3 regions of the Planococcus antarcticus DSM 14505 genome follow, and region 1 is predicted to be linked to each of the others. Evidence: a T-box and tRNA genes for the amino acid it is inferred to sense, from the RefSeq annotation. Region 1 holds a T-box; the other regions hold tRNA genes.
The links. The T-box of region 1 lies ahead of pheS (phenylalanine--tRNA ligase subunit alpha). A T-box ahead of a tRNA ligase gene usually reads a tRNA of that ligase, here a tRNA-Phe.
Positions count from the first base shown of each region.

Region 2: it encodes a tRNA-Phe, which carries the amino acid that the T-box ahead of pheS (phenylalanine--tRNA ligase subunit alpha) is inferred to sense. The anticodon was not compared.
Region 3: it encodes a tRNA-Phe, which carries the amino acid that the T-box ahead of pheS (phenylalanine--tRNA ligase subunit alpha) is inferred to sense. The anticodon was not compared.

Region 1 is NZ_CP016534.2:1,446,654-1,453,226, reverse strand. Features, by position in the region: gene pheT (phenylalanine--tRNA ligase subunit beta) at 1-2,089, opposite strand, end outside; gene pheS (phenylalanine--tRNA ligase subunit alpha) at 2,104-3,141, opposite strand; T-box leader at 3,180-3,407, opposite strand; gene BBH88_RS07275 (TrmH family RNA methyltransferase) at 3,453-4,220, opposite strand; gene BBH88_RS07270 (small multi-drug export protein) at 4,498-4,941, opposite strand; gene BBH88_RS07265 (DUF3169 family protein) at 4,938-5,438, opposite strand; gene BBH88_RS07260 (helix-turn-helix transcriptional regulator) at 5,428-5,643, opposite strand; gene BBH88_RS07255 (nuclease-related domain-containing protein) at 5,908-6,573, opposite strand, start outside.
Region 2 is NZ_CP016534.2:1,284,255-1,290,827, reverse strand. Features, by position in the region: gene menD (2-succinyl-5-enolpyruvyl-6-hydroxy-3-cyclohexene-1-carboxylic-acid synthase) at 1-125, opposite strand, end outside; gene BBH88_RS06490 (isochorismate synthase) at 112-1,503, opposite strand; gene BBH88_RS06485 (1,4-dihydroxy-2-naphthoate polyprenyltransferase) at 1,676-2,587, shown strand; partial or broken gene BBH88_RS06480 (DMT family transporter) at 2,714-3,679, shown strand; tRNA gene BBH88_RS06475 (tRNA-Glu) at 3,693-3,764, opposite strand; tRNA gene BBH88_RS06470 (tRNA-Ser) at 3,771-3,861, opposite strand; tRNA gene BBH88_RS06465 (tRNA-Asn) at 3,866-3,940, opposite strand; tRNA gene BBH88_RS06460 (tRNA-Ile) at 3,942-4,018, opposite strand; tRNA gene BBH88_RS06455 (tRNA-Gly) at 4,034-4,107, opposite strand; tRNA gene BBH88_RS06450 (tRNA-Phe) at 4,113-4,188, opposite strand; tRNA gene BBH88_RS06445 (tRNA-Asp) at 4,206-4,281, opposite strand; tRNA gene BBH88_RS06440 (tRNA-Met) at 4,285-4,361, opposite strand; tRNA gene BBH88_RS06435 (tRNA-Ser) at 4,427-4,519, opposite strand; tRNA gene BBH88_RS06430 (tRNA-Ile) at 4,535-4,611, opposite strand; tRNA gene BBH88_RS06425 (tRNA-Met) at 4,620-4,693, opposite strand; tRNA gene BBH88_RS06420 (tRNA-Ala) at 4,715-4,790, opposite strand; tRNA gene BBH88_RS06415 (tRNA-Pro) at 4,797-4,873, opposite strand; tRNA gene BBH88_RS06410 (tRNA-Arg) at 4,899-4,975, opposite strand; tRNA gene BBH88_RS06405 (tRNA-Leu) at 5,005-5,093, opposite strand; tRNA gene BBH88_RS06400 (tRNA-Gly) at 5,124-5,198, opposite strand; tRNA gene BBH88_RS06395 (tRNA-Leu) at 5,204-5,288, opposite strand; tRNA gene BBH88_RS06390 (tRNA-Lys) at 5,310-5,385, opposite strand; tRNA gene BBH88_RS06385 (tRNA-Thr) at 5,397-5,472, opposite strand; tRNA gene BBH88_RS06380 (tRNA-Val) at 5,484-5,559, opposite strand; rRNA gene rrf (5S ribosomal RNA) at 5,570-5,685, opposite strand; rRNA gene BBH88_RS06370 (23S ribosomal RNA) at 5,825-6,573, opposite strand, start outside.
Region 3 is NZ_CP016534.2:1,082,405-1,088,977, forward strand. Features, by position in the region: rRNA gene BBH88_RS05305 (16S ribosomal RNA) at 1-508, shown strand, start outside; tRNA gene BBH88_RS05310 (tRNA-Ile) at 630-706, shown strand; tRNA gene BBH88_RS05315 (tRNA-Ala) at 715-790, shown strand; rRNA gene BBH88_RS05320 (23S ribosomal RNA) at 914-3,845, shown strand; rRNA gene rrf (5S ribosomal RNA) at 3,986-4,101, shown strand; tRNA gene BBH88_RS05330 (tRNA-Asn) at 4,113-4,187, shown strand; tRNA gene BBH88_RS05335 (tRNA-Ser) at 4,193-4,282, shown strand; tRNA gene BBH88_RS05340 (tRNA-Glu) at 4,309-4,383, shown strand; tRNA gene BBH88_RS05345 (tRNA-Val) at 4,391-4,466, shown strand; tRNA gene BBH88_RS05350 (tRNA-Met) at 4,540-4,616, shown strand; tRNA gene BBH88_RS05355 (tRNA-Asp) at 4,620-4,695, shown strand; tRNA gene BBH88_RS05360 (tRNA-Phe) at 4,713-4,788, shown strand; tRNA gene BBH88_RS05365 (tRNA-Thr) at 4,815-4,890, shown strand; tRNA gene BBH88_RS05370 (tRNA-Tyr) at 4,897-4,980, shown strand; tRNA gene BBH88_RS05375 (tRNA-Trp) at 4,987-5,060, shown strand; tRNA gene BBH88_RS05380 (tRNA-His) at 5,081-5,153, shown strand; tRNA gene BBH88_RS05385 (tRNA-His) at 5,201-5,276, shown strand; tRNA gene BBH88_RS05390 (tRNA-Gln) at 5,286-5,357, shown strand; tRNA gene BBH88_RS05395 (tRNA-Gly) at 5,364-5,438, shown strand; tRNA gene BBH88_RS05400 (tRNA-Cys) at 5,445-5,518, shown strand; tRNA gene BBH88_RS05405 (tRNA-Leu) at 5,528-5,611, shown strand; gene BBH88_RS05410 (hypothetical protein) at 5,679-6,005, shown strand; partial or broken gene BBH88_RS05415 (IS3 family transposase) at 6,018-6,573, opposite strand, start outside.

The DNA.
Region 1 (6,573 bases):
TTGCTTTAGCCAACAATGCAGCCAAGTTCAACTCCATCACAACTGTAGTTTTTAAGTCGCGCGCTTTTTGTTCAGACGGATGCAACTGGCCGATCACGCCAATACGTTGACCGCCATGTATGATAAATGCCGTTCTTCCTGGGTGCAGATCATCCATTTGACCACGTTCGAAAGTCAATTCGACGCCAAGTTTATCGCTAAGACTTTCTACAATACCTTTCAAGACGAAAAAGTCGACTGGCTTTTTCTCACCTTGCCAGCTATGATCGAGCCAAAGACCCGTAATGGCAACAGCTAAATGTTCCTGCTCGTTCAATAGCTCGTCTTGACCTTTAAGAAAAACTGAACCCGTTTCATACAAAGCGACCGAATCCATTCTTCTCGCTGTGTTATACGTAACAGATTCCAATAAATGCGGCAACAAGCTTTGACGCAACAAACTACGCTCTTCGCTCATTGGCATTAAGAGACGAGTTGTTTCGGTTTCTTCTAAAGCAAATTGCTTTACTGATTTTGCAGAAGTTAATGAATACGTCGTCGCTTGCAATAATCCGGCACCTTCCATAAGTGAACGAACAATGCGACGTTTTGCCTGGTAAGGCGTCAAGCCACCTGGAGTCGTTTCAGCTTCTGGTAATGTCGCTGGAATTTCGTCGTAGCCATAAAGACGGGCGATTTCTTCGATCACATCTTCAGGAATTTGAATATCCTGGCGGCGCGTAGGCACTGATATGACCAGTTGGCCATTCGCTGCTTCTGTATTGAATTTCAAGCGGTTCAGAATGTCCCACATGTCTTCAAAGGAGATCTTCATACCGAGACGGCTATTGATAAAATCAGGAGAAACCTTAACAATTTTCTCTTCTTTATCCAATTCATCAAATATTACGGATCCTGCAAGCACTTCTCCTCCAGCAAGCTCGGACAATAATTGTGCCGCTCGTTCTGCCGCTGGAATGACGCGATTTGGATCTACGCCTTTTTCAAAACGCGAACTTGCATCACTGCGAAGACCGTGATCTTTTGAAGTTTGACGAACAGAACTCGATTCAAAATAAGCAGATTCGATGACAACAGTCGTCGTCGTTTCGCTTACTTCCGAGTTGGCTCCGCCCATAACCCCTGCAATCGCCACTGGTTTTTCACCATTGGTGATCAATAAATGACGGCCAGATAATTTACGCTCAGCTTCATCTAAAGTGGTAATCATTTCGCCTTCTTTGGCGTGGCGAACCGTAATATTCCCCGTTTCCAATAAATCATAGTCAAATGCGTGAAGCGGCTGGCCATATTCCATTAATACATAGTTCGTAATATCAACTACGTTATTATGTGGACGGACACCAGATGCCATTAGGCGTTGTTGCAACCACATAGGGGACTCTCGAACTTTAATGTTGCGAACAACTTTTGCGACATATAAAGGGTTGGCTTCAGGAGCATCGACTGACAACGTCAGCATCGAAGCTGCTGTTTCAGATGCTTCTGTATAGTTAATTTCTGGCAGTTTGACTTCTTCCGATAGAATAGCCCCTACTTCGTAAGCAACGCCAAGCATGCTCATCGCGTCTGCGCGGTTTGGTGTCAGTCCTAGTTCTAATACGGTGTCATCTAAATCGAAATTTGTAATGACGTCAGAACCGGTTTCTGCATCTTCTGGTAGCACATAAATGCCTTCAGCATATGCTTTTGGCACAAGCTTGCCTTCTATTCCGAGTTCTTGCAACGAACAAATCATGCCATGCGATTCTTCTCCACGAAGTTTCGCTTTTTTGATTTTGATGTCACCTGGAAGTTTAGCTTCAGGGCGTGCCACGATTACTTTTTGGCCTGCTGCTATATTCGGTGCGCCGCAAATGATTTGTGCCATTTCGTCACCAACATCCACTTGGCAAATGGATAGTTTATCGGCTTCTGGATGCTTAATGCAAGATTCAACAAACCCTACGACGACGTTTGTCATGCCTTGTGTGCGGTCGATGACTGCGTCTACTTCAATACCTGACCGCGTTATTTTTTCACCCAATTCAGCGGGTGGCAGTTGTTGTATATTTACATAGTCTTTTAACCATTTTATGGATACGAACATATTTTATTTCCTCCTTAAAGTTCTGTACGTTGGAATTGAGCTAAAAAGCGGACATCATTTGTATAAAAATGACGGATATCTTCGACGCCGTATTTTAACATGGCGATCCGTTCAGGACCCATACCGAAAGCGAATCCAGTCAAGCGTTTCGAGTCATAACCGGCCATTTCAAGAACATTCGGATGCACCATTCCAGCGCCTAGAATTTCAATCCAGCCTGTTTTTTTGCAGACATTGCACCCGCTGCCGCCGCATTTAAAGCACGAAATGTCCATTTCCACAGACGGTTCCGTAAACGGGAAAAAACTTGGACGAAGGCGAATTTCACGGTCATCCCCGAACATTTTCTTAGCAAATACAGAAAGTGTCCCCTTTAAGTCACTCATGCGAATGTCTTCTCCGATAACCAATCCTTCAATTTGCGTAAATTGATGCGAATGTGTCGCGTCGTCACTATCCCGGCGATACACTTTACCGGGACAAATAATTTTAATCGGCTCGCCGCCTTTTGCTTCCATTGTCCGCGCTTGAACCGGTGAAGTATGAGTGCGCAGCAAAATGTCTTCTGTTATATAGAAGGAATCTTGCATATCGCGAGCTGGATGACCTTTCGGCAAGTTCAACGCTTCAAAATTATAATAATCCTTTTCTACTTCCGGGCCTTCTACTACTTCGTAACCCATCGAAATGAACAAGTCTTCGATTTCTTCTACAACACGTGTTAATGGGTGCGCATTGCCTGTTTTGACAGGACGTCCCGGCAACGTGATGTCAATTGTCTCGCTTTGCAGCTTCGCATTGATCGCTTCTTCTTCTAAGATGACCATACGGCCTTCGAGTCGCGTTGTTACTTCTTCGCGTACTACGTTGACCAATGCTCCCATTTTCGGACGTTCTTCAGCCGGGAGTTTCCCCATGCCTTTCAATAAATCTGTAATGGGTCCTTTTTTACCTAAATAAGCGACACGAACGTCGTTTAGTTCTTTAACGGTCAACGCTGCGGCAATTTTTTCAAGAGCTTGTGTTTTCAATTCCTGTAATTGTGCTTCCATTTTTTCTCCTCCTTAGACAGTAAAAAGCCCCGTCCCTGAAAAGGGACGAGGCATTATTCGCGGTACCACCCTGGTTATTGCAAAATAGCAATCACTCATTTACATAACGGCTCTTCACCGGCCCATCTTTACAGCATTCCTGCTGGTCCCGTTAGGCAGCTCGCGGGGTGAACTTCTGAGGCGTTTACATATCCACACTTCCAGTCAAGGTGCAGAATCTCTGTGATGTAAGGGCGCAACATACTTTTCCCGTTCTTCGCTTTTACTTATTTACTTCCCTATTATACGAAAGTTCAAGGTTTTTATCAAACTTAGTTTTTCGGAACGAGGCTATACAAAAGAATGCCCGTAGCGACTGCGACATTCAGTGATTCTGCACTGCCATAAAGCGGGACCATCAAATTCTGATCTGTTTGCTGCAGCAGTACAGGGTCAACGCCGCTGCCTTCATTGCCGACAATCAAAGCAAATTGTTCATGTGTCTTTGCTTCATGAACTGGAGTTGAATCTTGAAGTGCCGTGCCGAAGATTTGGATGTCATTTGCTTTAGCCTGCTCGGTCCATTCGATCAATTCCCCTTTAACAACTGGAATCTGGAAATGCGAGCCTTGAGCCGATCGGATGGTTTTCGGATTGTATGGATCCGCACAGCCTTTGCCCAAAATAACCGCATCGATGCCGCTTGCGGATGCTGTACGAATCATCGTCCCGATGTTGCCAGGATCTTGAACAGCGTCGATCAGCAATAGCTTAGTCCATGTTTTTTGCTCATCTTCCGTAAACTCCGGTTGTGCACAATGCGCAAAAATCCCTTGCGTGTGTTCCGTTTCCGAAATTTCTTTTGCCACTCCTGCAGTAACAGAATAATGAGGAACGCCTTCAATATCCCAGTCTGCCGGAATATCTACGCCTTCGCGGACGATCAATGATTTGACGAGTTCTTTTTTACGTAAGGCCTCTTCCGTCAAATGAAAGCCTTCCACTAGGAATTCGACAAATTTATCGCGTTCTTTTCGTGTCGTTCCAAGCTTTTTCCAATGCTTGACGAGCGAGTTTTGATTGGATTCAATTCTTTTCATTACAGCTTCACGCCTTTATTTCAGAATAGCTCCAGTATAGCACACCGAAAAGCGCAGACGCCTAAAAGCAGAAGCTAACATAATGTCACGCCTTCTTGTCACAACGGTTAGCTGACCCGCATCCTGCAGGCTCTCGACAGGCATAAGACGCTCTGGCGAAGCGGCGTTCTTTACCGTATAGACTGAGTGGCTTGTAACCTTAGAAACTTGGCACTGGAGTTTAGGCAGGTTCAGGAGAATCAAACGAACTCCAACAAGATAGACATCACTTAACTACTTAAGCTGTAAAAAAATCAAAGCCCAGCGCCGTCAACACACCGAACGCAAGTGACCATAAAGCGATGCTGATGGTCAGCCAAACGGTCGTATTTTTTTTCGTTGCCCCTAGCGTCATTCCAATAAAGGCAGCGATATGCGTTCCAATTAAAATCGGTCCTAGTAATGCAAGTCCAGGCAAGCCGTATTTATTCCAGATCCGTTTGGCACGTTCGCTTTTTTTCGAAACAGTTTTGCCTTTCTCTTCTTGGCGTTTGTTGTACCAGATTTGGAAACGGTCAAAACCGACAATCAGTGCAAGCACAGTCAGCATATTGCCAACGAAAGCCACTACGATCACCCACAACGGTGACAAGCCCCAAACAATGCCAAGCGGAATCACTAATGCAATTTCGAACCACGGAATGGCAGCTCCCAGAAAAACTAAAAAGTATTCATAGATCATTCCTTTTCCTCCTTAAAATGTTTTCGTATTTCCAAATAGTAGATCACGTATTGGATAAACGCGACCAGTAGAATTGCTAGTACCGTGTAAATACGCGATAACGGTGAAAACATTGCAAATACAGCTAACATTGGCAAACTCCAAATCATAAAACTGTAAACTTTTTGAGATGCTTTTCGTGTAATATGCGTCATCCCTTCATCCTGCTCTAAGTATTCTGGTGGGCGGACTGCAAAGGGCGAGATTTTTTGTGTTGGATTCTTTTCGTTATGACGTCTCAATTGGACATAAAAAATAATCAGCATTAGGAAGTAAAGAAGGAGTGAACCGATAATAACAAACCCTGCGATTAGACCATATTCAACCGACATGCTTTGCTCAGTTTCTGTGTTGACAATATCTGTTACTGGTGAACTAACTCCGAATAAGAACATCCCCAGTACTAATATAAACCCCATCATCCACAACGGATATTTCATACGAAAATCATTCTTCATTGCCATCATCCTCCTCTAACCAAAATAGTTCGTTGACGTTAGTTTGTAGCACCTTTGCTAGCTTTAACGACAATGTAATTGAAGGTGAAAACTCTCCTTTTTCAATAAAAGCGATTGTTTGACGTGTGACATTCACTTGTTTTCCAAGATCACTTTGCGTAAAACCGTACCGAGCTCTTAGTTCTTTCACTCGATTCTTGAGCATCTGCTTCATCCTTCCTTATTTAATGTTCGGTTTATATAACATAATGTACACTTTACTTAACATTTAGTCAACTAAAGTTAACATTTATTTTTGTGAGTTGTGGTTGAATTCTTCGTTATTTTGCGGGAAATTGGAGTTCTTTTGTGCGCTAAGGCTCGTTTTTTGCGGGTTGTTGGAGTTTGTTTGCAGGAAAACGAAGGTTGTTTACGCAATCTGACCCTTTGTTTGCAAAACGCAAAAAAAGCTTCTCATCGGAGTGAAAAGCTAGCCTTTATTCTTCAATTGATAGGTCCGATTGCGCAAGTCGCCTTCAATTTCAAAATCGAAAGTCGTTAACAAGCGAGACACAACATACGGTGATTCGAGATTGCAAAATTGTCGAAGTTTCTTATTACTCAGCCGCTTGTGGACGAGTGAAAAATATTCTCGAATAGTATTTTCGAGCGCGAGTGGATCTATCGTTTCACACAACTCGCACATCCAACCGTATTTATACTTTCGTATCACACGATGGTTTTTGCAGTTATAACAAAAAATTCCCACTCGCAACTCGTTCGGTTCAATGGCGTATAACTGGCATAGAGGAAATCTTATATAAGGAGTTTGAGCTTTTTGAAAAAGTTTATCGATTTCCGATAAATTGGGGCGGGTGTTCTTTTCGGGGAAGTCCTGAAGTATATGGAATAAGTAATCGATCAGTTGGTAGGTTTTACAAACATGGATATTTTTCGGGTTGGTCATAAACTCACAATGTTTTGACGTAAATACAACTAGACCCTCGATCGGTAAATTGATTTTATGCTGTTTAAAGAATTTTGTTAAAAAGCGAATGTTTTTGTTTAATTGACTTGCAGGGTTTTCCATTACAGTTCGTGCGCCTTCTAAATCAGTTCTTGAGAATTCGCTTGTTTGATTATCAAAATAAAGCTG
Region 2 (6,573 bases), 160 kb from region 1:
ATACAGGCATAGGCGAGCGGTGTGGAACGGGATCCCGGACTGATTACAGCATCCAACACTCCAAGCCCGACCAGCGAATGGGTAAATGCAGATACATATTCTGTTAACGCTTTACGACTCGTCACTCAATTGACCTCCCAATGCCCGAAGCATCGGTCTGAATTTAACCCATGTCTCGTCATACTCTGATTGCGGCGTGGAATCTGCTACAATTCCACCGCCCGCATATAAATAAGCTCTTTCGCCATCCAACAAAGCCGACCTTATCGAAACAGCAAATTCGCCATCACCTTTAGCATCAATCCAGCCAATTGGAGCTGCATAATAGCCACGGTTCATCGCTTCGTGCTCGCGGATCATCTGCAGCGCCTTCAATTTCGGCTCTCCGCCAAGCGCCGGTGTCGGATGAAGAACCTCCACCAAATCAAATAAGGTTGCGCCTGGTTTTAACTCGCCTTCAACCGGTGTATACAAATGCTGAATGTCCCTGATCTTCATTAATTTTGGCAATTTAGGTACGACCATCCGGCTGCAATTCGCTTCAAATACATCGCTGATCATCTTGACCACAAATTGATGCTCAGCCCGATTTTTCGGATCTTTCAGCAAGGCTTCGCCAAGTTCGGTATCCTTCTCAACCGTCTTGCCGCGCGGAGTGGAACCTGCTAAACATGTCGAGAGTGCTTTTTGGTCTTCTACTTTTACCAACCTTTCAGGAGTTGCTCCAAAGAAGAATTGCTCTTCCGCTTCCAAACCGAACAAGAAACTTTCAGGCTGTTCATTGGAAACCTGATACAACGCAGAAGAAGGCGAAAATTTGTGTTCAAATTCCAACTTCAGCGTCCGTGCAATAACGACTTTTTCCACTTTTTTGGCTTTAATAATATCGGTAACCTGCTGAATGGAATCCAGGTACTCTTCTTTTCTTAGTTCTATGCGGCCAGTTGCCTGTGGTTTATCATATTTATCGACTTCAGATACCTGTGCCGCATGGATCAGTTTATCACGTTCTTTACGCATCGCATCAAATTCTGCATAGCTCTCTTGTTGTTCCGTAATTAAATGAATGCTGACAAAAGCCTGCTCACCTTTTAAAACCAACTGAAAAGTTGGCACCGCAAAATAAGCCTGTGGAAACCGTGTCCATTCACTCGATTTGCTATTTAAGGGATCGAACGAAAATCCTCCGAATAGGACTGGCTGGACAGAACTTTCTTCATTGACGATTTGTTTGCAAAGGTTCTTCCAGTCATCCTTGATTTTCTTAAATCGCCCTGTTGCTTTGTTTGTAGAAAGGACATGGGCATGTCCGATTCCAACCAACGTGAAGGTCTTTTCACGATTCTGCCAGTACATGCGTTTTCCTAAGTATTCATCTCCCCCGGCTTCAAAGAATGCCAATGCTGACATGCGAGTGACTTCGATTGTTTCGGTATAAAAACGGTAGCCTTCGTAATGGCTTTCCGTAGATTTTTGGGTCGATGAAGACGATTCTGAATTCACCTGATTACCTCCGTTTTAAGACAAGAGTCTCGTTTATTCCACTTACTTTTCTACTTTTTAATATCTACCTTCTATCATACTCTTTTCTGCTAAAATCAGCACATCATTTGCTGTATTCCCTTCTATATTTGAAGTACAATGAACAGTGGAAAGAATTAAAGGAGAGATAGATATGACACATTCACTACAGGCAGACAGCGGATGGCGCGTCTGGTGGCAACTAACCCGGCCCCATACTTTAACCGCATCCTTCGCTCCTGTCTTCTTAGGAACGATGATTGCTTTAAATCATTCCCCGATCGACTGGATTTTATTCTTGGCTATGCTTGTTGCAAGTTTATTGATTCAGGCAGCTACTAATATGTTCAACGAGTATTATGATTTCGCTAGAGGCTTAGATAATGAAAATTCTGTCGGCATCGGCGGCGCAATCGTTCGGAACGGAGTCAAACCGAAAACCGTTTTAGCGTTAGCTCTAATGTTCTACGGGATCGCCGCGGTCATCGGCATCTATATTTGTTCACAAACCAGCTGGTGGCTTTTGGTTGTTGGCGGAGTAGCGATGATGATCGGCTATCTTTATACTGGCGGACCTTATCCCATTGCTTATACTCCTTTCGGTGAGCTCTTTTCCGGAGTGGTCATGGGCTATTTAATTGTTATCATTGCCTTCTACATTCAAACTGGAATGGTTACATGGGAGGCTTCTTTACTTGCTGTACCGAGTACTTTGCTGGTAGCTGCAATTATGTTGGCCAATAATATCCGCGATATTGTCGGAGACGAGGAGAGCGGCCGTAATACGCTTGCAATATTAGTCAGAAGACCCGCAGCAGTAAACATTCTAATGATGTTCTTCATACTAGCCTATGCTTGGATTGTAATTTTAGTGATCACAGGGACGCTGACACCTTGGGCTTTACTGGTATTCCTCAGCGTGCTAAAACCTATCAAAGTCGTCCAGATTTTCAAACACTTCACGGCACCGCTAAAAGTGATGCCCGCGATGAAGGATACCGGTAAAACAAATACATTTGTCGCGTTTTTACTTGGAATCGGATTGCTGATTGATTACCTTCTATAATAAGATGCTTAAAAAGGGATTTCTATGGAAATCCTTTTTTTATATCCAAATAATACTTTGAAGAACTGAATACTTGCGCTATAGTGGATGAATAATTTATATGCTTTTGTTTTAGGAGGACATAAGGTGAAACCTATTATTTTCGGTATTATCGTAGCTTTTTTCTTTGCTTTTACTTTTTTGCTGAACGCTACGACGGAAACAGTTGGCGGAAGCTGGATTGGGAGTGCCTCTCTTCGCTATATTTTTATGGTGCCCTTTTTGCTGATGATCGTTCTTTCCCGAAAAAATCTAAAGCCCCCTACTACAAGAGATGAGCAAAAATAAAGAAGCTTGGGTGTTATGGAGTTTTATCGGATTCGTTTTTTTTATGCTCCCTTGTGTTTTGCCGCTGCCTATTCTCCTAGCTCGTTGATTGCAGGAACATGGCAAATCACTATTATTGCGGATACTCTCCTTACACCCTTATTTTTAATTACCGCACATAGTAATAAAGACAACGTTTATATGCGAAGGAAAATCCCTTCGAAAGGCTTACTGATTTCTTTTATCATATTAGCCGGGGTATGTCTGATGCAGGTAGAACATATAGCAGCCGTTCCTTCTGCGACTTTATGGTTTTGTTTTATTCCCGTTATTATTGCTACTTTTGCATATCCATTGGGCAATAGAAAAATGATGGATCCATGCGGTGATAGACTGGATGCATATCAACGAGTTTTAGGAATGACATTAGCGAGTTTGCCTTTTTGGCTAATGTTATCGCTTTATGGACTGATCGCTGTCGGTGGTCCGACTGCTTCGCAAAGCTACCAAACCTTTATTGTAGCAATCAGTTCCGGAGTCATTGCTACGGTGGTTTTCTTTAAAGCCACGGACTTAGTCAGGGGAAACATGTAGAAATTAGGTGCAGTCGAAGCCATACAATCGTTGGAAGTTTTATTTGCTTTGTCTGGAGAAATTCTTTTCTTGTCCATCGCCTTGCCATCCAACTTATCTTTGATTGGCCTTCTATTGGTGATGTTAGGCATGATGGTTCACAGCTACGTTTCCGGTAAAACGAAAAAAAGAGTCATGCAATTGAATGCATGACTCTTATCGATGATGACCCCTACGGGATTCGAACCCGTGTTACCGCCGTGAAAGGGCGGTGTCTTAACCGCTTGACCAAGGGGCCAAATACTGGCGGAGAAGGAGGGATTTGAACCCTCGCGCCGGTTGCCCGACCTACACCCTTAGCAGGGGCGCCTCTTCAGCCACTTGAGTACTTCCCCAGTTTGGCTCCGAAGGTAGGACTCGAACCTACGACCATCGCATTAACAGTGCGGTGCTCTACCACTGAGCTACTTCGGAATGGTGGGCCTAAATGGACTCGAACCATCGACCTCACGCTTATCAGGCGTGCGCTCTAACCAGCTGAGCTATAGGCCCATATGTGTATATATATGGAGCGGGTGAAGGGAATCGAACCCTCATCATCAGCTTGGAAGGCTGAGGTTTTACCACTAAACTACACCCGCAAAAGTGGTGGGTCAGGACGGAATCGAACCGCCGACACTTAGAGCTTCAATCTAATGCTCTACCGACTGAGCTACTGACCCACTGTATTGAATAAAAATGGCGGTCCCGACCGGGATCGAACCGGCGATCTCCTGCGTGACAGGCAGGCATGTTAACCGCTACACCACGGGACCATTTGGTTGCGGGGGCAGGATTTGAACCTGCGACCTTTGGGTTATGAGCCCAACGAGCTACCGAACTGCTCCACCCCGCGATAATAATATAGATATTAATTCTAGCACACGCTTCATTAATAATTGTCCACACATTTTAAAAATATGGAGGAGGAAGAGGGATTCGAACCCCCGCGGGATTTGACTCCCCTGTCGGTTTTCAAGACCGATCCCTTCAGCCAAACTTGGGTATTCCTCCGTGATAAAATACATATGGTGGACCTTGCAGGACTCGAACCTGCGACCGGACGGTTATGAGCCGTCTGCTCTAACCAACTGAGCTAAAGGTCCTAAAAAAGTGGCGGCAGAGGGGATCGAACCCCCGACCTCACGGGTATGAACCGTACGCTCTAGCCAGCTGAGCTACGCCGCCGAGATTTTTAATGTGATAAGTTGGTGGAGCCTAGCGGGATCGAACCGCTGACCTCCTGCGTGCAAGGCAGGCGCTCTCCCAGCTGAGCTAAGGCCCCATTGTTTGGTCGGGAAGACAGGATTCGAACCTGCGACCCCTTGGTCCCAAACCAAGTGCTCTACCAAGCTGAGCTACTTCCCGAACTGAGTTGCTGAGTGTAAAAATATGGTGCGCCCGAGAGGACTCGAACCTCTAACCGCTTGATTCGTAGTCAAGTACTCTATCCAATTGAGCTACGGGCGCATATAAGGGATTCATCTGGTTTGCATAAATGGTGCCGAGGACCGGAATCGAACCGGTACGGTAGTCACCTACCGCAGGATTTTAAGTCCTGTGCGTCTGCCAGTTCCGCCACCCCGGCTAAGGGTCGGTATAATGTGCAAAAAAAATATGGAGCGGAAGACGAGGTTCGAACTCGCGACCTCCACCTTGGCAAGGTGGCGTTCTACCACTGAACTACTTCCGCAAAAATGGTGCGGGTGAAGGGAGTCGAACCCCCACGCCCGAAGGCGCTAGATCCTAAGTCTAGTGCGTCTGCCAGTTCCGCCACACCCGCGTGGCAATGATTCAATTAAAATGGTGAGCCATGAAGGATTCGAACCTTCGACCCTCTGATTAAAAGTCAGATGCTCTACCAGCTGAGCTAATGGCTCATTTACATGAGTGGTGCCGGAGAAAGGACTTGAACCCTCAACCTACTGATTACAAGTCAGTTGCTCTACCAGTTGAGCTACTCCGGCGAAAGAAAAAATGGTGGAGGATGACGGGATCGAACCGCCGACCCTCTGCTTGTAAGGCAGATGCTCTCCCAGCTGAGCTAATCCTCCGATAAGTATTGCCCAGCGACGTCTTACTCTCACAGGGGGAAACCCCCAACTACCATCAGCGCAAAAGAGCTTAACTGCCGTGTTCGGGATGGGAACGGGTGTGGCCTCTTTGCCATCATCACTGGACTATTTGGTTTTGAAAGACAAGATTGATTATACCAATCTCACAGGTTTTTACAAGCTTTTTCATAAAAAAACTTTTCCTTATTCTTTCAAAACTGGATAAACGACATTGACCCATTGAAATTCCTTCATGATACATTGTTTGGTTAAGTCCTCGATCGATTAGTATTCGTCAGCTGCACGTGTCGCCACGCTTCCACCTCGAACCTATCTACCTCATCGTCTTTGAGGGATCTTACTTGCTTGCGCAATGGGAAATCTCATCTTGAGGGGGGCTTCGTGCTTAGATGCTTTCAGCACTTATCCCGGCCACACATAGCTACCCAGCGATGCCCTTGGCAGAACAACTGGTACACCAGCGGTGTGTCCATCCCGGTCCTCTCGTACTAAGGACAGCTCCTCTCAAATTTCCTGCGCCCGCGACGGATAGGGACCGAACTGTCTCACGACGTTCTGAACCCAGCTCGCGTACCGCTTTAATGGGCGAACAGCCCAACCCTTGGGACCGACTACAGCCCCAGGATGCGATGAGCCGACATCGAGGTGCCAAACCTCCCCGTCGATGTGGACTCTTGGGGGAGATAAGCCTGTTATCCCCGGGGTAGCTTTTATCCGTTGAGCGATGGCCCTTCCATGCGGAACCACCGGATCACTAAGCCCGTCTTTCGACCCTGCTCGACCTGTACGTCTCGCAGTCAAGCTCCCTTCTGCCTTTACACTCTGCGAATGATTTCCAACCATTCTGAGGGAACCTTTGGGCGCCTCCGTTACTCTTTAGGAGGCGACCGCCCCAGTCAAACTGCCCGCCTGACACTGTCTCCCATCCCGATCAGGGATGTGGGTTAGAATTTCAATACAACCAGGGTAGTATCCCACCGACGCCTCCTCCGA
Region 3 (6,573 bases), 360 kb from region 1:
ACAGCGGTGACAGGTGGTGCATGGTTGTCGTCAGCTCGTGTCGTGAGATGTTGGGTTAAGTCCCGCAACGAGCGCAACCCTTGATCTTAGTTGCCAGCATTCAGTTGGGCACTCTAAGGTGACTGCCGGTGACAAACCGGAGGAAGGTGGGGATGACGTCAAATCATCATGCCCCTTATGACCTGGGCTACACACGTGCTACAATGGACGGTACAAAGGGCTGCAACCCCGCGAGGGCAAGCCAATCCCAGAAAACCGTTCTCAGTTCGGATTGCAGGCTGCAACTCGCCTGCATGAAGCCGGAATCGCTAGTAATCGTGGATCAGCATGCCACGGTGAATACGTTCCCGGGCCTTGTACACACCGCCCGTCACACCACGAGAGTTTGTAACACCCGAAGTCGGTGAGGTAACCCTTGTGGAGCCAGCCGCCGAAGGTGGGACGGATGATTGGGGTGAAGTCGTAACAAGGTAGCCGTATCGGAAGGTGCGGCTGGATCACCTCCTTTCTAAGGATAAATTCGGAACCGAGGTTTTCTCGGGGTTGACGTTTTGCGTTCAGTTTTGAAGGTTCACCTTCAGTGGAGACACTGAACTGATCTTCTATTAGCACTATACTTATACTCAAGAGGGCCTATAGCTCAGCTGGTTAGAGCGCACGCCTGATAAGCGTGAGGTCGATGGTTCGAGTCCATTTAGGCCCACCATTCTTCTTGGGGCCTTAGCTCAGCTGGGAGAGCGCCTGCCTTGCACGCAGGAGGTCAGCGGTTCGATCCCGCTAGGCTCCACCACTCATTTTGTAAGCGAAAGCGAGAACCTTGTTCTTTGAAAACTGGATAAAACGACATTGAAACAAAAATGAAGCAATTCATGTACGCGTGGCACTTGGTGCCACAACTTTTTAATTAACCATTGGTTAAGTTAGAAAGGGCGCACGGTGGATGCCTTGGCACTAGGAGCCGAAGAAGGACGGCACTAACACCGATATGCTTCGGGGAGCTGTAAGTGAGCTGTGATCCGGAGATTTCCGAATGGGGGAACCCACTGCCTTTAATTGGGCAGTATCCATGTGTGAATTGATAGCACATGAGAAGGCAGACCCAGGGAACTGAAACATCTAAGTACCTGGAGGAAGAGAAAGCAAATGCGATTCCCTGAGTAGCGGCGAGCGAAACGGGATCAGCCCAAACCAAGAGGCTTGCCTCTTGGGGTTGTAGGACACTCTATACGGAGTTACAAAAGGTAGGATTAGGCGAAGCGACCTGGAACGGTCCGCCACAGCGGGTAATAGCCCCGTAGCCGAAAACCCTGCCCCTCCAGAGTGGATCCTGAGTACGGCGGAACACGTGAAATTCCGTCGGAATCCGGGAGGACCATCTCCCAAGGCTAAATACTTCCTAGTGACCGATAGTGAACCAGTACCGTGAGGGAAAGGTGAAAAGCACCCCGGAAGGGGAGTGAAATAGATCCTGAAACCGTGTGCCTACAAGTAGTCAAAGCCCGTTAATGGGTGATGGCGTGCCTTTTGTAGAATGAACCGGCGAGTTACGATTGCATGCAAGGTTAAGCTGAGAAGGCGGAGCCGCAGCGAAAGCGAGTCTGAATAGGGCGACAGAGTATGCAGTTGTAGACCCGAAACCAGGTGATCTACCCATGTCCAGGGTGAAGGTAAGGTAACACTTACTGGAGGCCCGAACCCACGCACGTTGAAAAGTGCGGGGATGAGGTGTGGGTAGCGGAGAAATTCCAATCGAACCTGGAGATAGCTGGTTCTCTCCGAAATAGCTTTAGGGCTAGCCTCAAGATAGAGAATCCTGGAGGTAGAGCACTGTTTGGACTAGGGGCCCATCCCGGGTTACCGAATTCAGACAAACTCCGAATGCCAGTGATTTATGCTTGGGAGTCAGACTGCGAGTGATAAGATCCGTAGTCAAGAGGGAAACAGCCCAGACCACCAGCTAAGGTCCCCAAATATCCGTTAAGTGGAAAAGGATGTGGCGTTGCTTAGACAACCAGGATGTTGGCTTAGAAGCAGCCATCATTTAAAGAGTGCGTAATAGCTCACTGGTCGAGTGACACTGCGCCGAAAATGTACCGGGGCTAAACGGATTACCGAAGCTGTGGATGGATCTCTTCGGAGATCCGTGGTAGGAGAGCGTTCTAAGGGCGTTGAAGTCAGACCGGAAGGACTGGTGGAGCGCTTAGAAGTGAGAATGCCGGTATGAGTAACGAAAGACGGGTGAGAATCCCGTCCACCGAATGCCTAAGGTTTCCTGAGGAAGGCTCGTCCGCTCAGGGTTAGTCGGGACCTAAGTCGAGGCCGATAGGCGTAGACGATGGACAACAGGTTGATATTCCTGTACCACCTCCCCGCCGTTTGAGCAATGGGGGGACGCAGAAGGATAAGGAGAGCGTGCCGTTGGTTGTGCACGTCCAAGCAGTGAGGCGTGGAATGAGGCAAATCCCATTCCTGATACGTTGAGCTGTGATGGCAAGAGGTTTACCTCAGAGTCCCTGATTTCACACTGCCAAGAAAAGCCTCTAGCGAGGCGGGAGGTGCCCGTACCGCAAACCGACACAGGTAGGCGAGAAGAGAATTCTAAGGTGAGCGAGTGAACTCTCGTTAAGGAACTCGGCAAAATGACCCCGTAACTTCGGGAGAAGGGGTGCTCTGGTAGGGTGAATAGCCCGAGAGAGCCGCAGTGAATAGGCCCAGGCGACTGTTTAGCAAAAACACAGGTCTCTGCAAAACCGTAAGGTGACGTATAGGGGCTGACGCCTGCCCGGTGCTGGAAGGTTAAGGGGAGTGCTTAGCGCAAGCGAAGGTGCGAACTGAAGCCCCAGTAAACGGCGGCCGTAACTATAACGGTCCTAAGGTAGCGAAATTCCTTGTCGGGTAAGTTCCGACCCGCACGAAAGGCGTAACGATCTGGGCACTGTCTCAACGAGAGACTCGGTGAAATTATAGTACCTGTGAAGATGCAGGTTACCCGCGACAGGACGGAAAGACCCCGTGGAGCTTTACTGTAGCCTGATATTGAATTTTGGTGCAACTTGTACAGGATAGGTAGGAGCCTTAGAGCCCGGAGCGCCAGCTTCGGAGGAGGCGTCGGTGGGATACTACCCTGGTTGTATTGAAATTCTAACCCACATCCCTGATCGGGATGGGAGACAGTGTCAGGCGGGCAGTTTGACTGGGGCGGTCGCCTCCTAAAGAGTAACGGAGGCGCCCAAAGGTTCCCTCAGAATGGTTGGAAATCATTCGCAGAGTGTAAAGGCAGAAGGGAGCTTGACTGCGAGACGTACAGGTCGAGCAGGGTCGAAAGACGGGCTTAGTGATCCGGTGGTTCCGCATGGAAGGGCCATCGCTCAACGGATAAAAGCTACCCCGGGGATAACAGGCTTATCTCCCCCAAGAGTCCACATCGACGGGGAGGTTTGGCACCTCGATGTCGGCTCATCGCATCCTGGGGCTGTAGTCGGTCCCAAGGGTTGGGCTGTTCGCCCATTAAAGCGGTACGCGAGCTGGGTTCAGAACGTCGTGAGACAGTTCGGTCCCTATCCGTCGCGGGCGCAGGAAATTTGAGAGGAGCTGTCCTTAGTACGAGAGGACCGGGATGGACACACCGCTGGTGTACCAGTTGTTCTGCCAAGGGCATCGCTGGGTAGCTATGTGTGGCCGGGATAAGTGCTGAAAGCATCTAAGCACGAAGCCCCCCTCAAGATGAGATTTCCCATTGCGCAAGCAAGTAAGATCCCTCAAAGACGATGAGGTAGATAGGTTCGAGGTGGAAGCGTGGCGACACGTGCAGCTGACGAATACTAATCGATCGAGGACTTAACCAAACAATGTATCATGGAGGAATTTCAATGGGTCAATGTCGTTTATCCAGTTTTGAAAGAATAAGGAAAAGTTTTTTTATGAAAAAGCTTGTAAAAACCTGTGAGATTGGTATAATCAATCTTGTCTTTCAAAATAAAATTAGTCTGGTAATGATGGCAAAGAGGTCACACCCGTTCCCATCCCGAACACGGCAGTTAAGCTCTTTTGCGCTGATGGTAGTTGGGGGTTTCCCCCTGTGAGAGTAAGACGTCGCCAGTCTAATTAATTATTCCGAAGTAGCTCAGTGGTAGAGCACCGCACTGTTAATGCGATGGTCGTAGGTTCGAGTCCTACCTTCGGAGCCAATTTTGGAGAGCTGTCCGAGTGGCCGAAGGAGCATGATTGGAAATCATGTAGGCGGGCAACCGTCTCAAGGGTTCGAATCCCTTGCTCTCCGCCAGAAGATAAATTCCCAAAAAAACATATGGCCCCTTGGTCAAGCGGTTAAGACACCGCCCTTTCACGGCGGTAACACGGGTTCGAATCCCGTAGGGGTCACCAATTTCATGGAGGATTAGCTCAGCTGGGAGAGCATCTGCCTTACAAGCAGAGGGTCGGCGGTTCGATCCCGTCATCCTCCACCATTTTACTCTTACATGATAAAAGCTATGCAGTTATTAAAGTACGAATGTAGTGAGAAAAATTAAATCATATTATCGCGGGGTGGAGCAGTTCGGTAGCTCGTTGGGCTCATAACCCAAAGGTCGCAGGTTCAAATCCTGCCCCCGCAACCAAATGGTCCCGTGGTGTAGCGGTTAACATGCCTGCCTGTCACGCAGGAGATCGCCGGTTCGATCCCGGTCGGGACCGCCATTTTTATTCAATACAGTGGGTCAGTAGCTCAGTCGGTAGAGCATTAGATTGAAGCTCTAAGTGTCGGCGGTTCGATTCCGTCCTGACCCACCATTTTTTTATTAAATCCAAATCTCCATGCCGGAGTAGCTCAACTGGTAGAGCAACTGACTTGTAATCAGTAGGTTGAGGGTTCAAGTCCTTTCTCCGGCACCATTTTACGGTGGGGTAGCGAAGTGGCTAAACGCGGCGGACTGTAAATCCGCTCCTTCGGGTTCGGCAGTTCGAATCTGCCCCCCACCACCAGTTTTTAGGGGCATAGTTTAACGGTAGAACAGAGGTCTCCAACACCTCCGATGTGGGTTCGATTCCTACTGCCCCTGCCATTTTTAAAAATTTTATGATGGCGGTCGTGGCGAAGTGGTTAACGCACCGGATTGTGATTCCGGCACTCGGGGGTTCAATTCCCCTCGTCCGCCCCTAGTTTTCATACATTTGAGAGTTGCACTTATAAAATAGTAAAGTGGCGGTCGTGGCGAAGTGGTTAACGCACCGGATTGTGATTCCGGCACTCGGGGGTTCAATTCCCCTCGTCCGCCCCATCTTATTAATGGGGTATAGCCAAGCGGTAAGGCAACGGGTTTTGATCCCGTCATGCCCTGGTTCGAATCCAGGTACCCCAGCTTTAAGCGGAAGTAGTTCAGTGGTAGAACGCCACCTTGCCAAGGTGGAGGTCGCGAGTTCGAACCTCGTCTTCCGCTCCAATTTTTGGCGGCATAGCCAAGTGGTAAGGCATGGGTCTGCAACACCCTTATCACCGGTTCGAGTCCGGTTGCCGCCTCCATAATGATTTGCCGGCGTGGCGGAATTGGCAGACGCGCGGGACTCAAAATCCCGTTCCTTCACGGGAGTGTCGGTTCGACCCCGACCGCCGGTATCATCAAAGGGCCTGCCTGCCCTTTAAAGACCTCTTAACTGTGATTCATTACAGTTAAGAGGTCTTTTTGTTTCCCAGCAATTTTACAGTGAAAGACCATAAAATAAAAGGTGGTTCTTTCGTTCACACTGTTATTCAAGATTTCAACATTGCTTTTATTATGCCGAATGAGCGTGAGGATATGCTGGTTTTATCAGTGGGTATGGATAACATGTTAGATGGTATGCAGCATACTGCTGCTTTGTTTGATATAATATATTCGGTTGTTAATGGGAATAAGTATATGCTTGAATTCGTTGAAGCGATTCGATTGAGTACGATTGAAATAGAACCTGGGGTCAAACTTATGGTATCTAAAAAGTTACCTCATATTAGACAAAACGCCACTTGGTAAGTCAACACTAAATCAAACAACTTTTTTAAGGGCTGCGTTTCGATAAGTGACAGGGCTGGTGTAGCCTAAGCTGCCGTGTAAACGAATATGATTGTACCAATGGACGTAATCAAATAGCTCAAGTGATAGCTGATTAAGGGATTCAAAGTGCATGCCGTTGATCAGTTCCGTCTTCAGAATCTTAAACGTAGCTTCTGCCACCGCATTGTCATAAGGGTTTCCTTTTTGACTCAGCGACCGTTCAATTTGATGCGTCTCTAGTAAGGCATCAATACCGGCATTTTTAAATTCAGATCCACGGTCTGTATGGAAAATGTTCACGGCTCCCAGGTCGCTTTTGACCGTCGCGAAGGCACGCTGAACTAAAGCAGCGTCTTTTCGCTCACCCAGACTGTACCCGACAATTTCACGGTTATAGAGATCGAGAAGGAAACAAATATAGTTCCACCGGCCGCCAACCTTCACGTACGTTAAGTCGCTAACCAATACGGCACTTTTCTCTGTTGGATTGAATTCACGGTTTAATACGTTTCGATACGTTGCTTCGTTAGGAGGCGTAACCATCGGC